DNA from 4 places in the Streptomyces sp. SX-6 genome. Region 4 is predicted to be linked to each of the others. Evidence: riboswitches for the same ligand, from Rfam matches in the RefSeq annotation. Region 4 holds a riboswitch; each other region holds the start of a gene.

Region 1 (5,497 bases), on a different contig from region 4:
GCTTCAGGTCCGCGACGGCCAGCAGCGCCGGCAGCTGCTCCACGGTGCGGGCGCTCGCGAGCGGGGTCGCGACGGTGGGCCGGGCCGCGAGCCAGGCCAGGGCGACGGTGGCGACCTGCGCGTCGTGCGCGGCGGCCACCTCGTCGAGTGCGGCCAGCACGCGGTCGCCGCGCTCGGTCCCGGCGTACTGGCCCGCGCCCTCGGCCCGCGAGCTGTCCACGGTCGTGCCCGGGCGGTACTTGCCGGTGAGGAAGCCGGAGGCCAGGGACCAGTACGGGATGGCGGCGAGGCCGTGCTTCGCCGCCACGTCCGCGAGCGGGCCCTCGTAGGTGTCGCGGGAGACCAGGTTGTAGTGCGGCTGGATCGCGACGTACTTGGCGACGCCCGCGGAGTCGGAGAACTCCAGTGCCGCGGCGAGGCGTTCCGCGCTGACGTTGGACGCGGCGATCTCGCGGACCTTGCCCTCCTTGACGAGCTCGTCGAGCGTGGAGATGTACTCCTCGACCGGCACGGACGGGTCGTCGTAGTGCGTGTAGTAGAGGTCGATGTAGTCGGTGCGCAGGCGGCGCAGGGAGGCCTCGACGCCGGACCGGATGACGGCGGTGGACAGGCCGGGCTTCACCGGGACGCCGGCGCCGACCTTGGTGGCGATGACGATGTCGTCGCGATTGCCGCGTGCGGCGCACCAGTTGCCGATGATGGTCTCGGACTCGCCTCCCGAATTGCCCTCCTTCCAGGCCGAGTAGACGTCGGCGGTGTCGATGAAGTTGCCGCCCGCCGCGGCGTAGGCGTCGAGGACGGCGAAGGACTGCGCCTCGTCGGCGGTCCAGCCGAAAACGTTGCCACCGAGGTTGAGCGGGTGAACGGAGAGGGAGCCGATGTTGCGGTGAACGGTCATGGCTTCATGTTTCGTTGCATGATGCAGGATTGCCAGTGGTTATCGGACAGTCGGCTCCCCCGACCCCGGCCCCGGCCCCGGCTGCGTGTCCGTCGCGGTTTCCCAGACGCCGGTCGTGCCGACGGGCGGCAGCGGGGCAGTGGCCGTGAGCGGGTCCGGGCCCGGGTCCGGGTGGGCGGACAGCGGAGCGGCGATGTCCTCCAGGGAGCGGCCCTCGGCGCGGACGGCCAGAAACGCGGCGACGATGCCGGCCATGCACATCAGCGCGGCGCCGATCTGGAACGCCAGCACCGTGTCGCTGATGACGCCGCTGCCGGTGAGGTCGGCGAAGAGCAGCGGGCCGCTGATGCCGCCCGCCGCGGTGCCGATGGCGTAGAAGAAGGCGATCGCCATCGCCCGGGTCTCCGTGGGGAAGACCTCGGACACCGTGAGGTACGCGCTGCTCGCGCCCGCCGAGGCGAAGAAGAGGACGACGGACCAGCAGGCGGTCAGCGTGGTCGCGCTCAGATAGCTCTCGCCGAAGAGCCAGGCCGTGACGAACAGCAGGACGCCCGACAGCAGGAACGTCGACGAGATCATGATGCGCCGGCCCACCGTGTCGAACATTTTGCCGAGCAGCAGGGGGCCGAGGAAATTGCCTACAGCTATGCAGGCGAAGTAGTAACCGGTGTGGGCGGTGGCGATGTGGAAGAACTTGTGCAGGATCTCCCCGAAGCCGAAGGTGATGGCGTTGTAGAGGAACGCCTGGCCGATGAAGAGGGCGAGCCCGAGGACCGCCCGCCGCCGGTAGTCGGTGAAGACCGTGCGGGCGATGTCGCGGAAGCCGGTGCTCTTGCGCTGCCGGATGGTGATCCGGCCCTGGGCGGGGGGCAGGGCGGTGCCCTTCTCCGCCTCGATGCGCTCCTCGATCCGGTCGACCAGTTCCTCCGCCTCCTCGGCCCGGCCGTGGATGAACAGCCAGCGCGGGCTCTCGGGCACCTGGCGGCGTACGAGCAGGATGACGAGCCCCAGGACGACGCCGAGCCCGAACGTCACGCGCCAGCCCACGTTCCGCGGCAGGACGGCGGTGTCGAGCAGGAGTATCGACAGCAGCGAGCCCGCGACGGCGCCGATCCAGAAGCTGCCGTTGATGATCAGGTCGACACGGCCCCGGTAGCGGGCGGGGATCAGCTCGTCGACCGCGGAGTTGATGGCCGCGTACTCACCGCCGATGCCGAAGCCGGTGATGAAGCGGAAGGTGAAGAACCACCACGTGGAATAGGAGAGGGCGGTCAGCGCGGTCGCGCTCAGATAGACGGCGAGCGTGACCATGAACAGCTTCTTGCGGCCGAACCGGTCGGTCAGCCTGCCGAAGAAGAGCGCGCCGACGCAGGCGCCCGCGACGTACAGTGCCGCCGCCAGGCCCGTGACCTGGGCGCCGGTGATGGGCAGGCCGCTGCCGTGCTCGGAGAGACGGCCCGCGATGTTCCCGACGACCGTGACCTCGAGGCCGTCCAGGATCCACACCGTGCCGAGCCCGACCACCACGGTCCAATGCCAACGGGACCACGGCAGCCGATCCAGGCGCGCGGGCACAGAAGTGCTGATGGTCGCGGTCGTCACATGATCTGAGTTCCCGATCGCAGCCGGAACATTCGCGGCAAATTTCCGGAATGGAGGTGTGGCGGAAGGCCCACGGCGCACGGTCCCGGCCGTGAGCCCCCGCTTCGGCCACTCCCTGGGGACGCAGCCCTCAGGGGCGCAGGCCGCGGGCCCGCAGCCACGGGAGCGGGTCGACCGGGTGGCCGCCGCCCGGCCGGACCTCGAGGTGCAGGTGCGGGCCGGTGACATTGCCGGTCGCCCCGACGCGGCCGATGACGGTGCCCGCGGAGACCTTGCCGTGGGTGACGACCATGGACGACAGGTGGCAGAACCACAGCTCGGTGCCGTCGTCGAGGCGCAGCACGATGCGGTAGCCGTATGCCCCCGCCCACCCGGCGTGGATCACCTTGCCGCCGTGCACGGCCCGGACCGGGGTACCGGTCGGGGCGGCGAAGTCCGTACCGGTGTGGTGGTGCGCCCAGTGGTGACCGGACTGTCCGAAGCCGGCGGTGAGGGTGTACGAGGCGACAGGGAGGACGTACGTGCCGTGGTGCGCAGGTTTGTGCGGGTGCGCGGGCTTGTGGTGCGTGGCCGTCGCCGCGTCGCGGGCCGCCTGCTCCGCGTCCCGGGCGGCGTCCTTGGCGCCCTGGGCCGCTTGCTTCGCGGCCCGTTCGGCCTTCTCCGCCGCGACCTTCGCGGCGGCGGCCATCCGCTGGGCGTCCGCCACCGCGCGCTCCCGCGCGCCCGGACCGTCGGCCTCGTCGACGGCCCGCTGGAAGTCGGCCTGCTGGAAGTCGGTCTGCTGGAGGATGCGGCTCAGCAGCGCCTCGCCCGCGCCGTCGGTGTCCTGCGCAGTGGCGGTTTCGGCGGCGGTTTCAGGGGCGGTTTCGGTGGTGGGGTCCGGCGTGGATATCGCCGCCGACGGACGCTCCTGCGCGTTCGCCACGCCGCCGCTCGCCCCGACCGCCGCGATCATGCCGACGCCGAGCGCCGCACCGCTGCGGGCCATCGAGCCGCCGCGCTGTTTGGGGACGCGGTGCCGGCCGCGCGCGGGGTCGGCACCATCCTCGGCCCACGAGTCGTGCGGACCTTCCGAACTGTCGTCACCGACAGGCACGTTGGACGCCACGGGGAGCGCACTCCTTCCTTCCATCTCGCCTACCGGGTTAGCTGACGGGTTCGGAGCTGGAAGGTCTCCTACGGGCCGGGGTACGGCCCGATACACCCCAGGGGTTGGTGGTTCCCCGGTTCCCTTGTGTGTCCGTTGATGCCCACGGGATTCGGCGACGGCGCGCGGTGCCGCCCCTTATGGCGGTTGACGAACCGCACTGCGTTATCGAACGTTAATAGACATGGAGGGTGGAATCCAAGCCGAAAGCGTGAATTGGCCGTTCGCTTGGGAAGAGCTTGGAACCCTTCCGTTTGACTGGGCGTCAGACATCTTTCTGATCACGTGATGCCCCTCGCCGCGGCGGATCGCGAGCAGGGCCATGTCGTCCGCCGACTGCCCGCCCGTGTGCCGGGCGACATCCGCCGTGAGGTGGTCGAGGAGGGCGTCCGGACTCCTGAACTGCCGCCCGCGCAGCCGCTCCTGGGGGTCGTAGAAGACGCCCTCGGCATCGCGGGCCTCGGTGACCCCGTCGGTGTAGAGGAGCAGCGTCGTGCCCGGCGGGAAGGCCCACTCCTGGGTCTCGTCGGGCCAGGTGCCCAGCCCCGCGGTGCCGAGCGGCAGCGCGGGCGAGCGCGGTCGTGCCTCGCCGATCGTGCCGTCCGGGCGGAGCAGCAGCGGGGGCGGGTGGCCGCGGTTGAGCAGGCGCAGCAGGCCTGCGCCGGGCGGCACTTCGGCCAGGACGGCGGTGGTGAAGCGCTCGTCCTGGTCGGTGGCGGCACTCTGTGCGCCCTCCCGCTGCAACGCGTGCTCCAGGCGTGCCGCGAGCGCCTCCAGCGTGCGCTCCTGCTCGGCCGCCTCCCGGAACGCGCCGATCAGGACCGCGACGACCCCCACGGCGCCGAGTCCCTTGCCGCGGACGTCGCCGACGACGACCCGTACGCCGTGCGGGGTGTCCTGCACGGCGTACAGATCGCCGCCGATGCGGGCGTCCGCCTGGGCCGCGACGTAGCGCGCGGCCACGCGCAGGCCGCCGATCCGGGCGGGCGGGGCGGGCAGGACGGCGCGCTGGGCGACTTCCGCGATGCGGCGCGCGGAGGCGAGTTCCCTGCCGCTGCGGCGTACGACGTGGTTGATGCCGAGGGCGAGGACGGAGACGGTCGTGACGGTGGCGACCTCGGTCGCGTCCTCGCCGAAGCCGACGAACCGGTACCGGTAGACCGCCAGGACCACGGAGACGGTGATGGCCACCGCAGCGGTCCAAGCGGTGGCCCGGCGGGAGAGCAGGGACGCGGCGATGAGGGACGCGGAGGCGAAGAAGGGCGCGGAGGTGTAGTTCGGGGGCGTGAGGACGTCGAAGAACAGACCGCCGACGATCAGCACGGCGGGCAACCAGGTGGCTGCGCGCCAGGTGAGGGGGCCGGTGGTCACGGGTCCACCCTCGCCGGTGAGGGCTCGGTACGGCGACCGGGGTTGCGCCGGGCAGGGGTACGTACGACCGGGGGTACGTACGACGGGGGTACGTACGACGAAGGGGCCCGCACCGGTGAGGGTGCGGGCCCCTTCGGGGACGCGTGCGTCAGGCAGCGGTGATGTTCTCCGCCTGCAGGCCCTTCGGGCCCTGGGTGACGTCGAAGGACACCTTCTGGCCCTCGAGCAGCTCACGGAAGCCGTTGGAGGCGATGTTCGAGTAGTGGGCGAAAACGTCGGGGCCGCCGCCGTCCTGCTCGATGAAGCCGAAGCCCTTTTCCGAGTTGAACCACTTCACGGTGCCGGTAGCCATGTCTGTCTCCTTTTGAGGATGGGATGGGCACCGCACCGGAAAGGCCCGGAGAAACAAAAATGCGCCGTCGGCTACAGAACCGAGGCGCACACGAGTTCATGGGTACCACATTTGCAACTCGAACAAC
Region 2 (5,497 bases), on a different contig from region 4:
GCGGCGGGGTAGGCGGGGATCCCGGAGGCGGTGCCGCCGGGTGCGGCGAGCGCCTCGGCGAGGCCCGGGATCTCCAGGTGGACGACGCACACGGGCTTGGTGGCCGGGGCCCCGGCCACCGCGTCGCGCAGGGCCGCCGCGAGGTCGCCGGGGGCGGTGGACCGGCCGTCGACCCAGGGGATGGCGGTGACGACGACGGCGTCGCACCCCTCGTCCGCCAGGGCCTCGGCGAGGGCCGCCCGGAAGCCGGCCGGCTCGGCGGCGGTGGTCAGGTCGTGCGGGGGCAGCGGGCGCAGGCCCTCGGTGAGGCAGGAGTCGTAGGTGAGGAGGTCGAGGGACTCGGAGTTGCCGAGGATGGCGACGCGCGCGCCCGCGGGCAGCGGCTGGGAGGCCAGGAGCAGCCCGGTGTCGGTCAGTTCGGTGACGGTGTCGACGCGGATGACGCCGGCCTGCCGCAGCAGGTCGGAGACGGTGGCGTCGGGGATCCGGGTCGTGGGCACGGCGTGCCCGGCGGGGGCCGCGGCACCGTGCCGGGCGCCCTTGACGACGACGACCGGCTTGCGGGCGGCGGTGCGCTTGGCGAGGCGGGTGAACTTGCGCGGGTTGCCGATGGATTCCAGGTACATGAGGACGACGTCGGTGTCGGGGTCGTCGTGCCAGTGCTGGAGGAAGTCGTTGCCGGAGACGTCGGCGCGGTTGCCGGTCGACACGAAGGTCGAGACCCCGGCGAGCCCGGCGGCCCGGCGGTGCAGCCCGGAGAGCAGGGCGATGCCGACCGCGCCGGACTGGCTGAAGAGCCCCAGCCGCCCGGCGGCGGGAAGTTCCGGCGCGAGCGAGGCGTTGAGGCGGACCCCGGCGGCGGTGTTGACCAGGCCGAAGGAGTTGGGGCCGATGACGCGCATGCCGTACGACCGGGCCTGGCGCACCAGTTCACGCTGGCGGTCGCGGCCCTCGGGCCCGCTCTCCGCGTATCCGGCGGTGAGCACGACGAGGCCCTGGACCCCGTGTTCGCCGCAGTCGGCGACGACCGACGGCACCTGCCCGGCGGGCACGGCCACGACGGCGAGATCGACGGGCCCCTCGATCTCGCGCACGGAGCGGTGGGCGGGGACGCCCTCCGGCTCGAGCACCGAAGTGCCTTCGGGGAAGGCCCGGTTGACCGCGTGCACCCGCCCGGTGAAGCCGCCCTCGAGCAGGTTGCGCAGCACCGTGCGGCCCATGCCGCCGGGTCCGCGGCCGGTGCCGACGACGGCGACGGAGCCCGGGGCAATCAGGCGCTGGACGGAGCGGGCCTCGGCACGCTGCTCGCGCGCCCGCTGGACCGCGAGCGAACGGTCGGTCGGCTCGAGGTCGAGCTCGAGGCGGACGACGCCGTCCTCGAAGCTGCGCTTCTGGGTGTAACCGGCGTCCGTGAACACCTTGATCATCTTGGTGTTGGCGGGCAGCACCTCGGCGGCGAAGCGCCGGATGCCCCGCTCCCGGGCGACGGCCGCGATGTGCTCCAGCAGCACCGAGGCCACGCCGCGGCCCTGGTGGGCGTCCTGCACCAGGAAGGCGACCTCCGCCTCGGCCCCGTCGGCGCGGAGGCGGTCGTAGCGCACGGTGGCGATGAACTCGCCGCCGACGACGACCGCGAGCCCCACCCGCCCGACGTAGTCGTGGTGGGTGAAGCGGTGCAGGTCACGGTCGGACAGCCGGGGGTAGGGCGCGAAGAAGCGGTAGTACTTGGACTCGTCCGAGACATGCTCGTAGAAGTCGGCCAGGCGCCGCACATCGTCGGGGGTGATGGGGCGGATGTGCGCGGTCCCGCCGTCGCGCAGCACGACATCGGCTTCCCAGTGGGCCGGGTATGCGTGATCCGACGGCGTCTGCATGGGGTCAGCGTAAGGCCGGGGTCGGACAGCACGGAGTGCGGCTCCCGAGCACGGTGCGCACCGTGAGACACTGGTCTAGACAACCAATGACGACTTGAAGGGCAACACCATGGTTGAGCGCCGCGTAAACGTCGGCTGGGCCGAGGGCCTGCACGCCCGCCCGGCGTCGATCTTCGTCCGTGCGGCGACGGCCGCCGGTGTCCCCATGACGATCGCCAAGGCCGGCGGCAACCCCGTCAACGCCGCGTCCATGCTGGCCGTGCTGGGCCTGGGCGCCCAGGGCGGCGAGGAGATCGTGCTCGCGAGCGAGGCGGACGGCTCCGACGTCGAGGCCGCGCTCGACCGTCTGGCGAAGCTGGTCGCCGAGGGTCTCGAGGAGCTCCCCGAGACCGTCTGAGCGGTCGCCCTGATACGCGGCGGGGCCGCGGCAGCCTTTTCACGGGCCGCCGCGGCCCCGTTGTTCTTGTTGTGCTGAGGGCACCCGGCCGGGAACCGCCACAATTCCCGGCCGGTCCTCCTCAAGGAATAGCGTCCGTTTGTTAAGAACGAACGCTCGCTGTGTTTACGGGGCGTTTCCGGCCCTGTTCACGTCCTGCCCCTTCGCGTCCGGCCCCGGCGGGCGCCGCCTGCGCGGGCAGCCTCAGCTCGCCGGGGAACCGCCCGGCGCGCATCACGGCGAGTTCGCGCGCCCGCTCCGCGTCCCTCCTGGCGATGGCGTCGACGAGCACCCCGTGCACCTCCCAGGTCTCCACGGGACGCGCGGGCGGCTCGGCCGCGTACACCCAGGCGATCTTGCGCCGCAGCTGGGTGAGGAGCGTGGCGAGGCTGGGGCTGCCGCAGGCCTGGGCGAGGGTCTCGTCGAACCAGTCGCCGAGCGGGCACAGCTCGCTGGTCCGCCCGCCACGGGCACGCTCGCGGCCGAGCCGCACCAGCCCCCGCAGCACCTTCAGGTGCGCCTCCGTGCGCCGCTGTGCGGCCCGGGCGGCGCCCAGCGGCTCCAGCAGGGCGCGGACGTCGAGCAGGTCGGCCGCCTCCTGCCGGGTGGGTTCCGCGACGCAGGCACCGGCGTTCCGGCGGGTGACGACGAAGCCTTCGGAGGCGAGGGTGCGCAGCGCCTCGCGCACGGGCACCCGGGAGACGCCGTAGCGGCGGGCCAGCAGCTCCTCGATGAGCCGGCTGCCGGGCGGGAAGGTCCCGGAGACGATGTCGTCACGGATCGCCGTGCACACGGCATGTGCGGAAACGCCCCGGCCTTCTTGTGCCGCTCCGTCGGCGCCCTTCACGTGCAGCCCCGCATGGACGACCTCCGGGCTCAGAGTCAGGATCGGTCGACTCTATTGCAATCACATGCGATTTCCGATGGCACAGATGTGCGCAGGGATGCTTTTCGGCCATGCCCGCACACGACACGGCCCCGGTCACATGTGACCGGGGCCGTGCGAAGTGCCGTACGGGGCCTAGAGGTCGACGCCGTGCGCGCGCAGGTAGGCGACGGGGTCGATGTCGGAGCCGTACGTCGGCGCCGTACGGGCCTCGAAGTGCAGGTGCGGACCGGTGACATTGCCGGTGGCGCCGGAGAGGCCGATCTGCTGACCGGGCGTCACCGTCTGGCCCACGGTGACGTCGATGGACGACAGGTGGCCGTACTGGGTGTAGGTGCCGTCGTTCATCTTGATGACGATGTTGTTGCCGTACGCGCCGCCCCAGCCGGCCTCGACGACGGTGCCCGCGCCCACCGCGTGCACGGATGTGCCCGACTCGGCGTGGAAGTCGACACCGGTGTGGCTGCCGGAGGACCACAGGTTGCTGCTCGCCTTGTAGCCGGTGGAGACGTACGAGCCGTCGATCGGCAGCACGAACATGTTGAGGCGCTTGCGCTCCTCGTCGCGGGCGGCCTTCTCCTTGGCGGCGCGCTCGGCCTCCGCCTTCCGCTTGGCCTCGTCCGCGTGCTTCTTGATCGTGGCGGCCTCGCGCTTGGCGTCCGCCTCGGCCTGGTGGCGGGCGTTGGCCTGCTCCACGGCGCTGCGCTGGGTGTCGGCCTGGGCACCGACGTTGTCGGCCATGTCGTCGGACATGACGATGGCCTGGGTGAGGCCCGTGTCCTGGGGGTGCGGGGTGTTGTCGGAGGCCGCGAACGCCGGGGCGGCGACACCGGCGACGACGCCCGTGGCGGTGAGGGTGGCTATGCCCGCTATGTTGGCGCCTGCGCGCACGGCACGGCTCGGACGACGGTGTTTCCCGGTAGGACGGGTGAACGCCATGGGTGCGGCTAGTCCTTTCCTTCCCTCTCGCCTACCGGGTTAGCTGACGGGTTCGGAGCAGGAAGGTCTCCTACGGATCCCTCGCGAGAGGGGCCCGATTCACCCCAGGGAACAAGTGGTTCCCCGGCTCCCCTGGCTCGCGCCGTACGGGGACTCGGCGATGGCTGCCCGGGGACCGCGGGTGCGAATCCCATCCGACGGACTGCCGCCACGAAGCTAATCGGCGTCAGTTTCGAACGGCAAATGGAACTACGGGTTTAGTGACACACGCCACAGAAGTGAGGCGCAACCACTCCGCCGAATCGGACATAAGGGAGGCACGTGGGCCCCTGCGGCCCCACGTGCCTCCCTTGTACGGCGTGCGCTTGAGCTCCCGTCAGGCGGAGAGCACCGTCACCTCGCCGATGCCGAGCGCCTTGACGGGCTCGGCGATCTCGGACGCGTCACCGACGAGCACCGTCACCAGCCGGTCCGCCGGGAAGGCGCTGACGACGGCCGCCGTCGCCTCCACCGTGCCGGTCTCCGCGAGGCGTTCGTACAGCCCCGCCTGGAAGTCGTCCGGGAGCTGCTGCTCGACCTGGTCGGCGAGCGTGCCCGCGACGGCCGACGCCGTCTCGTACTTGAGCGGGGCGACGCCGACGAGGTTCTGCACGGCGACGTCGCGCTCGGCGTCCGTCAGCCCCTCGGCCGCGACGGTGCGCAGCACCGTCCACAAGTCCGCGAGGGCCGGGCCGGTGTTCGGGGTGTCCACCGAACCGCTGATGGCGAGCATCGCGGCACCCGTCGAGTCCGCGGCGGAGCGCAGTACTTGAGCGAAGGCGCGGACGCCGTACGTGTAGCCCTTCTCCTCGCGCAGCACCTTGTCCAGCCGGGAGGTGAGAGTGCCGCCGAGGCAGTACGTGCCGAGCACCTGGGCGGGCCAGACGCGCTCGTGCCGGTCGGGGCCGATGCGGCCGATGAGCAACTGGGTCTGCACCGCGCCGGGACGGTCGACGACCAGGACGCGGCCGGTGTCGTCCGCGGTGACGGGCCGCATCCGCCGCGGCTCGGCGGGGGAACCCGTCCAGGCGCCGAGCGAGTCGGCGATGGCCTGGTCGAGGTCGACACCGGTGAAGTCGCCGACGACGACCACCGTCGCGGTGGCGGGCCGTACGTGCGCCTCGTAGAACGCCCGCACGGAGGCGGCGTCGATGCGCCCGACGGTCTCCTCGCCGCCCTGGCGCGGGCGGGACATCCGCGCGTCGGACGGGAAGAGCTCCGCGGACAGCGCCATGGCCGCGCGGCGGGCGGGGTTGGCCAGCTCGTGCGGGATCTCGTCCAGGCGGTTGCGGACGAGCCGCTCGATCTCGTTGTCCGGGAAGG
Region 3 (5,497 bases), on a different contig from region 4:
GATCAGCGTGCTCGGCGGCCCGGTGCCGTCGGCGTGCAGGAGGCGGAGCCCCCAGTCGCCGCTGCCCGTCCGCTGCTGGAAGACCAGCCGGTCGTCCGTGGGCGACCAGTTGGGCTCGCGGTTGTCCGTGCCGGGCCCGGTCGGCAGGAGGACCGTCGGGGATCCGTCGCGCCTGGTCTTGCGGAGGGAGCCGGGCCCGGGGGCGGTGTCGCTCTCCACGCTCTCCTGGAAGACGATCCATTCCCCGTCCGGCGAGAAACTGGGCTCCAGGTAGCCGGTGTTGCCGTCGTGCTTCGTGATGCGGGCCGGCTGTCCGCCCGGCTGCAGGGTCCACACCTCGTCGTGGACCTCCCGGTCCCAGGCGAAGACCACTCCCACGGACCGGTTCCAGCTCGCGCCCGGCAGGTTCACGGCTGCTGTGTCCGGCACGTCGAGCAGGGTGCCCGGCGGCCCGGTGCCGTCGAGCGGCAGGACGCGCAGGGCGGCGTCCCCCGTGTTGTAGCCGCTCTTGAACTCCGTGAAGAGGAGCGAGCGGCCGTCCGGGGAGAACGCGGGATTCTGGGCGCTGAGTGTTCCGGTCTGCCGGTAGAGCAGCTCGGCGGTCAGGCTGCTGCGCATACGCCAACGCTAGTGGAGCGGGACGGCCCGGAACAACGGCACAATTGTCCGGTGTCCAAGAACCACGCCATCACGTCCGATGCGCCGTGCCCGTGCGGGCTCGACGCCAGTTACGGGGAATGCTGCGGCAGCCTCCACAGCGGCCGCAAGACGGCGGCCACCGCCGAGCGTCTGATGCGCTCGCGTTACAGCGCCTTCGTCGTCCACGACGCCGCGTATCTGCTCCGCACCTGGCATTCCTCCACGCGGCCGCCGGGCCTGGAATTCGACCCCGGTATGCGGTGGACCGGACTCGATATCCTCGCCACCGGGAACGGCACGGCGTTCCACACCGAGGGCACGGTCGAATTCCGCGCCCATTACCGCGCGCACGGCCACGCGGACTCCCAGCACGAACTCAGCCGCTTTGTGCGGGAGGACGGGAACTGGGTCTACCTGGACGCTGTCTGACGCATGGCCCCGCCGCCGAGGCGGCGGGGCCATACACGGGTCAATGGGTCAGCGGACCCGGCCGTACCAGACGCTGTTGGTCCAGATCTTCTCGAGCCGGACCTTCTTGCCCGTGCCCGGGGCGTGCCAGATCTTGCCGCCGCCGGCGTAGATGCCCACGTGGTAGACGTAGCTGCCGGAGTGGAAGAACACGAGGTCGCCGGTGCTGCGCGAGCCGCGGGAGATGTGGCGGGTGGCGTTGTACTGGTCCTCGGCCACGCGCGGCAGCTTCTTGCCGGCCTTCTTGAACGAGTATTGCGTCAGGCCCGAGCAGTCGAAGCGGTTCGGGCCGGTGGCACCCCACTGGTAGAGGGAGCCCTTCTTCGAGGCCGCGACCTTCACGGCCTTGGCCCCGGGGGTCGCCGCGTCGGCGCTGGCGGCCATGCCCGGCAGGAGAACGGATGCCGCGACGGTGGCGGCGGTAAGGGCCGATGCGGTTCCGGCCCGAGAGATGAGCGCGGGTATTCGAGGCAAGGAAGACATGCCAAAAGCCCTTCGTCATCCGCCTGCGAAAGATGACCTGTCGGGTTCGAACTGGCGAAGTTGCCCGGCCACTTCCGTGGCTTCACCCCTAGAACCACCACCATCGTGGTTCGCCTTGCTTGGGTCTCCCGCTCCTGCCGATCCGCGAATCAGTTCCGTATCCGGAGCGGCGGCAGGACTCGGCGTCCGCCCGGATCGACCCGCCTCGGTGACGGGTGCTGTTGTTCGGAGAAAGATCCTGCACCATCAACCGGCAAAAAACAGAGCCGAAGTGGCTGTCTGTGAGGTTCTTCACGTCGCGGGCGAACGGAATTTGTCGCACCGTATGGCACTCCGGAGGCGGGAGCGGATGCAGTCAACTCCCGTGAAATCACGGCCCGTCGGGCGAAAGCAGCCATGACCTGGGAACGCTGCGGCTCTTGACGCAGGCGTGACTGTCATGGACATTGCGACCGGAACGCTGCACTCCCACCCCCCAGCCGTACGACCGTCCGGTCCAGGAGGAGTCACGTGGCAAGACACCGCGCCCTTTTGGTGGCAATAGCGCTCATCGCACTCGGCGCGCCGGGCATCGTCCCGGCCACCGCGCATCCCGCCAACGGCACAAGCGCCCCCGACCCCGACGCCCCGCACCGCGGCGTCGTGACCGGAGCCCGGACACCTGGCCACTCCCCCGGCCGCGAACGGGCGGTGCGCGCCTTCGCCGACGGCCGCCGGGCCGCGGCGGACCGCACCGGAGCCGCCGCCGACGTCACGCACAACTGGTGGGGAGTCTTCCCCCGGCCCGGCACGCACGACGGCATCATGGCCACCCACAGCGTCGACCCCGCCTACCGGGTCAGTGACGCGCAGAACTTCACCTACTCCCCCACGACGAAGGCACAGGGCTCGTGCATGGAGATCGTCACCGCGTACTGGAACAGCGGTGACGAGATCTGAGCCTGGGACTGGTGCAGTTCACCGGGCAGCCCCGCCAAGACCCTCAGGAAGGCCATTCTTGACGGGGCGATGCGAGCGCCGTCGTGTCGCTCCGTAACTCCTCTGGTACGCTCGGCACATCGCCGGGGACGATAACCAAGTCCCCAACAACTCGAGCGAGTCCCGTACTTGCTCCGGCGGCCGGGAGGGTCGTCGTCGGACAGGCATGACCTGTCAAACTCCCCGGAGCGACCCAGGGGAGAATCTCCCGGATTTATCGGGAGAGAACTTCAAGCGAGCAACGACCCGGCCACCGGCCTCGGTTACTACTGCACCGAGGCCCACGGGGGAAGTCTGCGAGCCCGTCGGACTCCCCGTGGACCGACAACAACCCTGACGGCAGCGCGTTCCTGTGCCCGCAGTTGAAATGCCTCCAGGCCGGTGCGGACGACCACTGGACCGTACGCCAGTGAGAGACGCCCTCACCGTGTGAAACTCTTCCGGTGAGGACTTCGCAACGCGGCGACAGCGGCAGGTTCGTGGTGTCCGTTCACGATGTCGCCCCGTGGAGCCTGGAGCAGAGCAGGCTCTGGGTGAGCGACCTGGACGCCCGTGACGTCCCCGCGACCCTGCTCCTCGTGCCCGGCCCCTGGCGCGGCCCGTGCCTGCCCGACGACCCGGTGCTGGTCGACTGGGCACGGACCGCGCAACGGCACGGGCACGAGCTCGCGCTGCACGGGTACGCGCACGAGGGCGTGCCCGGCGGTCCGTTGCCGCGCCGCTGGCTGAACGCCGTACTGGCGCGCGGCTGCGCCGAGTTCTGCGCCCTCGACCGCAAGGAGGCACAGGCCCGCCTCGAGCGCGGCCTGGCCGCGCTCGCGTCCGTGGGCATCACCCCGCGCGGCTTCACACCGCCGGGGTGGCTCGCCTCCCGGGACACGGTGGCCGCCCTGCGCGCGCTGGGGCTGGAGTACACGACCAGCCACCTGGCGGTGCGCGACCTGCGCACCGGGATCCCGCACCGCATGCCGGCGCTGTCCCACCGGCCCGGCGGACGCGGGGAGCGGGCCGGTGCCCGGCTGATGCGGGCGGCGGCACGCCGGTGGTCCGTACGCGGCACGCCGTTCCGCATCGCCCTGCACCCCGCCGACCTGGCCCGGCCGGGCCTGCGCGAGAGCGCGCTCGAGGCCGTCGACGCGGCGCTGGCCGCCGGGGCGCGCCCGTGCACGTACGCCGAGTTGGTGGATGTGTGGCGGGCCGGGAGCCCGGCGTGAGGATCGTCCAGCTCGCCAACTTCTACGCGTCCGCCTCCGGCGGGCTGCGCACCACGCTCGACGCGCTCGGCCGGGGCTACACCGCGGCGGGGCACGAACGGATCCTCGTGGTGCCGGGCAGCGGACACACGTGGGTGCGCGGCGAGGAGTCGGGGCTGCGGATGACCGTTCCCGGCCTGTCCGTCGGCGGCGGCTACCGGCTGGTGCTCTCCGCGCGCGGACTGCACCGGCTGCTCGACCGGCTGGCGCCGGACTCGGTCGAGGTCTCGGACAAGCTCACGCTCGTGCCCGCCGCGGCCTGGGCGAGGGCACGGGGCGTACGGAGCGTCCTGCTCTCCCACGAGCGCATCGACGCCATCCTGGCCCCCCGGCTGCCGGCCTGCGTCCCGCTGCGCCCGCCGGCCGACTGGTGGAACCGCCGGCTGGCCCGCTCCTTCGACGCGGTCGTCGCCGCGTCGGCCTTCTCCTGCGCGGAGTTCCGCCGCGTGGGCGCCCCCGCACTGCACCGGGTGCCGCTCGGTGTCGACCTGGAGGTGTTCGCCCCGGCAACCCCGGCCGCCGTTGCGCAGACCGAGGTTGTCCGGCTGGTGTACGCGGGACGGCTGTCGGCCGAGAAGCTTCCGCATCTCCCGCTCGAGACCCTGCGCGTACTGAGACGTCGCGGCGTCGCCGCGCGGCTCGACGTGCTGGGCGACGGCCCCGAACGGGAGCGTCTGCTGCGGCGGGCCGCCGGGCTCCCCGTGCGCTTCCACGGCCATGTGCCCGACCGCCGCGCCGTGGCGGCCGTCACGGCGGCGGCGGACGTCGCGCTCGTGCCGTGCCCCGTCGAGGCGTTCGGTCTGTCCGCCCTCGAGGCGCTCGCCTGCGGCACCCCGGTGGTCACGGCCGACGCGGGGGCCGCCCGTGAACTGCCCGTCCCGGGCGCGGGGCTCGCCGTGCCGGCGACGGCCCCGGCCATGGCGGACGCCGTCGCGACGGTGCTCGGCTGGCCGCGGGACCGGCGCCGGGCCGCGGCGCGTGCCCGGGCCGAGGAGTTCCCGTGGGCGGCAACCGTGGCGCGGATGCTCGCTGTTCATCACGGTGCCCCGAACGGTGCCCCAACCACCGTTCCATAACATGAAATTGCGGGCATAGAGGGAACCCTGCCCCTGCCGTCTCCCTCTCTCCAGAGGAAAGCACCCTTCGAAGAGAATCCGAAGAGGAGCACGCCATGGGCCTCACCTCCCCGACCCTCCTGCTGGTCCTGGCACTCGTCGCCGTCGCGATGTGTGTCCTGGTCCTGTGGCTGTGGCCCCGCGTCGCCCGCAGGAGCCTGCTCGCGCTGTCCGCCCGCTTCGGCCTGCTGGTGCTGTTGCAGGCGAGCGTCATCGCCGTCCTCCTCGTCAAGGCCAACGACGACTTCGGGTTCTACTCCAGCTGGGCCGAACTCCTCGGCCGCTCCTCCACCCATCAGGAGCTCCAGCCCGGCCCGGACGGCGGCAAACGCCCGCCCGCGCTCGTCGTGAAGGGTCAGGAGTCCATCGGTCTGAAGGGCGGCCGCGAAAAGGCCGGGCAGGTGGACCGGATCGAGATCCGCGGGCCCGTCACCGGGTTCGGCATGGACGGCTACGCCTACCTGCCGCCGCAGTACTTCCAGAAGGAACACGCGAAGGACAGGTTCCCGGTCGTGGTGGCGATCACGGGCCAGCCCGGGGTCTCCAAGAACCTCATCACCC
Region 4 (5,497 bases):
CGGCCGATGGGTACCCGGAAGCCATGTTCACGAAACACATGGACCTCGCCCTTCCCGCCTACCTCGGCGGCATCGCCCCTTTTATCGTCGGGCTCTTCGTCGGCGCGCTGCTGATCCTCGCCGTCGTCTTCGGATTCCGGTGGCGTGACAAGGAGCCCCCGCCCCCCTCCGCCCCGCAACGGCGCATGGGCGCCTGGCGGACGCCGGGAGAGGAAAGGGGCCCGGCCACTCCCGACCACGGCCCCGGCCACGACGACGACGAGGACGCCGTCGGCTACGTCACCGAACACCGCGAATCAGACCAATTGCCCCGCGAGAAGCAGGCCGACCGCCTCCTGCCGCACGAGATGAAGAACCCGGGCAGCCATCCCGAGGAGCCCTCGGAGGAGCGCAAGAGGTGGAACCCCGGCAGCAGCGGCTCCTTCGGCAGCGGAGGCGCGGGCCATCACTAGAGGCTCACCAGGCTCACCAGGGGCCGTCACCGAAGGCCATCGCTGAGGCCGCCCGCGCAGCCGCTTAGTAGCGTCAAGGGGTGCACGACAAGAACGACAACCACACCGACCACGGCGCCGGCGCCATGCCGCCGCTCTTCACCTGGGAATTCGCGAGCGACCCCTACCCCGCGTACGCCTGGCTGCGCGAGCACGCGCCCGTCCACCGCACCGCGCTGCCCAGCGGCGTCGAGGCGTGGCTGGTCACGCGCTACGCCGACGCCCGCCAGGCGCTCGCCGACCAGCGGTTGTCGAAGAACCCGGTACACCACTCCGAGACCGCCCACGGCAAGGGCAAGGTCGGCATCCCCGGCGAGCGCAGCGCGAACCTGATGACCCACCTGCTCAACATCGACCCGCCGGACCACACCCGGCTGCGCCGTCTGGTCTCGAAGGCCTTCACTCCCCGCCGGGTCGCGGAGTTCGCGCCGCGCGTGCAGGAGCTGACCGACGAGCTCATCGACGCGTTCGCCGGCAGGGGAGAGGCGGACCTCATCCACGAGTTCGCCTTCCCGCTGCCCATCTACGCGATCTGCGACCTGCTCGGCGTGCCGCGCGAGGACCAGGACGACTTCCGCGACTGGGCGGGCATGATGATCCGCCACGGTGGCGGCCCGCGCGGCGGAGTCGCCCGCTCGGTGAAGAAGATGCGCACCTATCTCGCGGATCTCATCCACCGCAAGCGCGAGGATCTCGGGGACGACCTGATCTCCGGCCTCATCCGCGCCGGCGACCACGGTGAGCACCTCACCGAGAACGAGGCCGCGGCGATGGCCTTCATCCTGCTGTTCGCCGGCTTCGAGACGACCGTGAACCTCATCGGCAACGGCACGTACGCCCTGCTGCGCAACCCCGGGCAGCGAGAGCGCCTGCAACGCGCCCTCGCCGAGGGCGACGAGAGCCTGCTCGACACCGGCGTGGAGGAACTGCTGCGCTACGACGGTCCGGTGGAGCTGGCGACGTGGCGGTTCGCGACCCAGGACCTGACGATCGGGGGCCAACGCATCGCCGAGGGCGACCCCGTGCTCGTCGTCCTCGCCGCCGCCGACCGCGACCCGGCACGGTTCGCCGACCCCGACACGCTCGACCTCGCCCGACGTGACAATCAGCACCTCGGATACGGGCACGGCATCCACTACTGCCTCGGTGCGCCCCTCGCCCGGCTCGAGGGCAAGGCCGCGCTCGCGACGCTGCTGCGCCGCCTCCCTGACCTGCGGCTTGGTGCCGAACCGGACGACCTTCGCTGGCGTGGCGGGCTCATCATGCGGGGACTGCGCACGCTGCCGGTGGAGTTCACCCCGGAAAATGCATGACTGTACGTCAAGTCCGCTTGACTGTCATACGGCCGCCGTGACATCGCCTTGTGACTCCCGGAGGGCGTCGCTATGTTCGGCGGTCAACATCAGCCGTCACACGAGAGGTCATCGCATGCTCTCCGGTAATGGTCGACATCGCCGTCCCCGCCAGATACCCGCGGCCGTGGTCGCCGCGGGAGTGACGGGCGCGGGCATTGCCATGCCGCTGCTCGCCGCCACCGGCGCCAACGCCGCCGACGCCCCGACGTGGGACCGCGTCGCGCAGTGCGAGAGCGGCGGCCTGTGGAGCGCCGACAACGGCAACGGGCACTACGGCGGCCTGCAGATGACCCGCGAGATGTGGGAGGCCAACGGCGGTACGGACTATGCGCCGCGCCCCGACCAGGCCAGCCGCGCCCAGCAGATCGCCATCGCCCAGCGGATCCTGGACACCCAGGGCCCGGGCACGTGGTCGGGCTGCGCACCCGGCGCGGGCCTGGACCTGAAGGGCCCGGAGCCCGAGGTGGACCCGGGCACCGTCCAGGCCCCCGCGCAGGAACAGGACCAGGGTCACGACTCCCGGTCCTCGGACGACTCGCACTCCGACGCATCGAAGCCCGGCAAGCCGGCACACGACAAGCGGGGCGAGCAGGACAAGCAGGGCGAGCAAGGCAAGCAGGACGCGCAGGACGCGCGGGACGCGCGCGGCAAGCAGGACGGCACGCCCTCGTCGAAGCCCTCCGCGCCCTCCGCCCAGGAGAGTGCCGAATCCACCGGCAAGCACCGCAAGCCTCCGACGGACGATCCGGCGACTCCGTCGCCCTCCAGCAGCTCCTCGGCGGACCGGTCTCCGGCGCACACGCCCGGCGACAGCGGCGCGAACGACCGTACGGACAACGGCAGCAGCACCCCCACGACCCCGGACGCCGGAGCGGACACCGGAGCGGACACCGGGGCGGACGCGGGCGCGGGGACGGGCAAGCACCGCGCCCAGACGCCGCGTTCGGACGCGGAGCGCGCCTCGCGCGGCGGCGAGGAGGCGCGTACGGGCGCACCGCAGACCGGCGACTACACCGTGCGCCCTGGTGACAACCTGTCAGCCATCGCACAGGAGCACTCGGTAGCGGGCGGCTGGCATGGGCTCTACCACGACAACCAAAAGGTCGTCGGATCCGATCCGGACCTCATCCAGCCTGGTCAACAGCTCGAACTGAAGAAGCAGTAGGGCAGTTCGGGTCGAATGTCCGTTCAGGGGGAAAGTGAGACAAGGGTCTCGTTGACATTGGCCAGGGCAGTCTCGACCGGAATGCCACGAACCGTCTCCCACCTGCGGAAACGGCCTTATCTGACAAGGTGTGGAATCGAGAGGTGGCCGAAAAGGAGGGTTTGATCCCGTCGGCCGCCTGTGCTTACCGTCATCACCGCTCGCCACCGCGAGCACCACGGTCGTCACGCCGAATCCTGCCGGCGGCCGCGGAATCGTCGCGCAAGCGCCGTAGGCAGGAGCGGGGGAACCAAGGTAAGTCGCCGCAACGGGACGCCGGTCACAGGCCGGACGCACCGGAGCGGCTAGGGGTGAAGCCGGGCACGCGCAAGCCGCCCGGCCGGGCAACTCACGTCCGAACCCGACAGCTCACCTCGTAGGCGCCGGTGAGGAAACCGACTTATGTCCAAGGGCAAGCATCGTCGTCCGAGCAAGGCCGTCCGCATCGTCACCCTGGCCGGAGTCACCGGTGCCGCCGTCGCGGCTCCGCTGATGGTCGCCACGTCTGCCCACGCCGCTTCCGTGAACACCTGGGACAAGGTCGCCCAGTGCGAGTCCGGCGGCAACTGGTCCATCAACACCGGCAACGGCTACTACGGCGGCCTGCAGTTCTCGCAGTCCTCCTGGCAGGCCATGGGCGGTACGCAGTACGCGCCGCGCGCCGACCAGGCCACCAAGTCCCAGCAGATCGCCGTCGCCGAGAAGCTCCTCGCCGCGCAGGGTCCCGGTGCCTGGGGCTGCGCCGGTGAGGGCGGCCTGTCCCGCGGTGGTCCCTCCGCCGACGTCGACACCTCCGGTTCGAAGTCCTCGGGCACCTCCGAGCGCAGCACCTCCGCCCACGCCGACCGCAGCGAGCGCCAGTCGGCGCCGAAGCACGCCGCGCCGAAGTCGGACGACAGCGACGACGAGACCCCGGCTCCGCGCCAGGCGGCGCCGAAGCACGCCGCCCCGAAGACCGTCAAGACGGGCGACGGCGAGTACGAGGTCAAGGAGGGCGACACCCTCGGTTCGATCGCCGACGCCAAGAACGTCAAGGGCGGCTGGCAGAAGCTCGCCGACCGCAACAAGGACATCGTCGAGGACGCCAACCTCATCTTCCCGGGCCAGAAGCTGCACCTCAGCTGACCCAGTGACCCGGTGATGACCCGGTGACCCGGAAGAGGTCCTGCCCCCTCACCTGAGCAGGATCCGCCCCGCTCAGATGCGACCACCCCGAGCCGCATCTGAGCGGGGCTCCGTCGTTCCCGCCGCATGCCCGCTTCACCGCTCAGCGAACACTCCGTGCGCCCATTCCTCCCGTGATCTCGGCGTTTGTGCCATTTTTCGGTGAGGGCGACGGTCCGGCGGCGGGCGGAACCTCCGGGGCCCGTTAGGCTCGTGCTGCAGAACTCCAGACCCACAGAAGGAGACCCTCGTGCCGTCCATCGACGTCGTCGTAGCTCGCGAGATCCTCGACTCGCGAGGCAACCCCACGGTCGAGGTCGAGGTCGGCCTCGACGACGGCTCCACCGGCCGTGCCGCCGTGCCGTCCGGTGCCTCGACCGGTGCCTTCGAGGCCATCGAGCTCCGTGACGGTGACCCGAACCGCTACCTGGGCAAGGGCGTGGAGAAGGCCGTGCTGGCCGTCATCGAGCAGATCGGCCCGGAGCTGGTCGGCTACGACGCCACCGAGCAGCGCCTGATCGACCAGGCGATGTTCGACCTGGACGCCACCGACAACAAGGGCTCGCTCGGCGCCAACGCCATCCTGGGCGTCTCCCTGGCCGTCGCGCACGCCGCCTCCGAGGCGTCCGACCTGCCGCTCTTCCGCTACCTCGGCGGCCCGAACGCGCACCTGCTGCCCGTTCCGATGATGAACATCCTCAACGGCGGCTCGCACGCCGACTCCAACGTGGACATCCAGGAGTTCATGATCGCGCCGATCGGCGCGGAGTCCTTCTCCGAGGCCCTGCGCTGGGGCACCGAGGTCTACCACACCCTCAAGAAGGTGCTGAAGGGCCGCGGCCTGTCCACCGGCCTCGGCGACGAGGGCGGCTTCGCCCCGAACCTGGGCTCCAACCGCGAGGCCCTCGACCTCATCCTCGAGGCCATCAAGGAGGCCGGCTACACCCCCGGCCAGGACATCGCGCTGGCGCTCGACGTCGCCGCCTCCGAGTTCTACAAGGACGGCGTCTACAAGTTCGAGGGCAAGGACCGCACCGCGGCCGAGATGACCGAGTACTACGGCGAGCTCGTCGAGGCGTACCCGCTCGTCTCCATCGAGGACCCGCTGTTCGAGGACGACTGGGCCGGCTGGAAGACCATCACCGACAAGCTCGGCACCAAGGTCCAGCTCGTCGGCGACGACCTGTTCGTCACCAACCCCGAGCGCCTCGCCCGCGGCATCGAGGAGGGCAGCGCCAACGCCCTGCTGGTCAAGGTCAACCAGATCGGTTCGCTGACCGAGA

What was found. A riboswitch is a leader RNA that binds a small molecule or an ion and turns the genes downstream of it on or off. The one in region 4 is predicted to bind cyclic di-AMP.
Region 1: it holds a riboswitch for cyclic di-AMP, as region 4 does, so the genes downstream of both, ACV530_RS13505 (M23 family metallopeptidase) here and ACV530_RS15145 (transglycosylase family protein) in region 4, are expected to answer to the same signal.
Region 2: it holds a riboswitch for cyclic di-AMP, as region 4 does, so the genes downstream of both, ACV530_RS21295 (M23 family metallopeptidase) here and ACV530_RS15145 (transglycosylase family protein) in region 4, are expected to answer to the same signal.
Region 3: it holds a riboswitch for cyclic di-AMP, as region 4 does, so the genes downstream of both, ACV530_RS17920 (C40 family peptidase) here and ACV530_RS15145 (transglycosylase family protein) in region 4, are expected to answer to the same signal.

What each region holds. Positions count from the first base shown of each region.
Region 1 covers NZ_JBTHHU010000009.1:34,728-40,224, forward strand. The annotation lists gene ACV530_RS13495 (aldo/keto reductase) at 1-898, opposite strand, end outside; gene ACV530_RS13500 (MFS transporter) at 938-2,518, opposite strand; gene ACV530_RS13505 (M23 family metallopeptidase) at 2,631-3,608, opposite strand; cyclic di-AMP (ydaO/yuaA leader) riboswitch at 3,620-3,775, opposite strand; gene ACV530_RS13510 (PP2C family protein-serine/threonine phosphatase) at 3,813-5,018, opposite strand; gene ACV530_RS13515 (cold-shock protein) at 5,167-5,370, opposite strand.
Region 2 covers NZ_JBTHHU010000017.1:79,728-85,224, forward strand. The annotation lists gene ACV530_RS21280 (bifunctional acetate--CoA ligase family protein/GNAT family N-acetyltransferase) at 1-1,874, opposite strand, end outside; gene ACV530_RS21285 (HPr family phosphocarrier protein) at 1,984-2,271, shown strand; gene ACV530_RS21290 (GntR family transcriptional regulator) at 2,414-3,103, opposite strand; gene ACV530_RS21295 (M23 family metallopeptidase) at 3,332-4,135, opposite strand; cyclic di-AMP (ydaO/yuaA leader) riboswitch at 4,149-4,305, opposite strand; gene ACV530_RS21300 (M16 family metallopeptidase) at 4,512-5,497, opposite strand, start outside.
Region 3 covers NZ_JBTHHU010000013.1:32,364-37,860, reverse strand. The annotation lists gene ACV530_RS17930 (TolB family protein) at 1-618, opposite strand, end outside; gene ACV530_RS17925 (YchJ family protein) at 670-1,068, shown strand; gene ACV530_RS17920 (C40 family peptidase) at 1,117-1,590, opposite strand; cyclic di-AMP (ydaO/yuaA leader) riboswitch at 1,596-1,747, opposite strand; gene ACV530_RS17915 (hypothetical protein) at 2,101-2,529, shown strand; gene ACV530_RS17910 (DUF2334 domain-containing protein) at 3,012-3,782, shown strand; gene ACV530_RS17905 (glycosyltransferase) at 3,779-4,897, shown strand; gene ACV530_RS17900 (alpha/beta hydrolase) at 4,993-5,497, shown strand, end outside.
Region 4 covers NZ_JBTHHU010000010.1:127,563-133,059, forward strand. The annotation lists gene ACV530_RS15130 (DUF6479 family protein) at 24-452, shown strand; gene ACV530_RS15135 (cytochrome P450 family protein) at 578-1,804, shown strand; gene ACV530_RS15140 (transglycosylase family protein) at 1,971-3,011, shown strand; cyclic di-AMP (ydaO/yuaA leader) riboswitch at 3,268-3,448, shown strand; gene ACV530_RS15145 (transglycosylase family protein) at 3,453-4,175, shown strand; gene eno (phosphopyruvate hydratase) at 4,465-5,497, shown strand, end outside.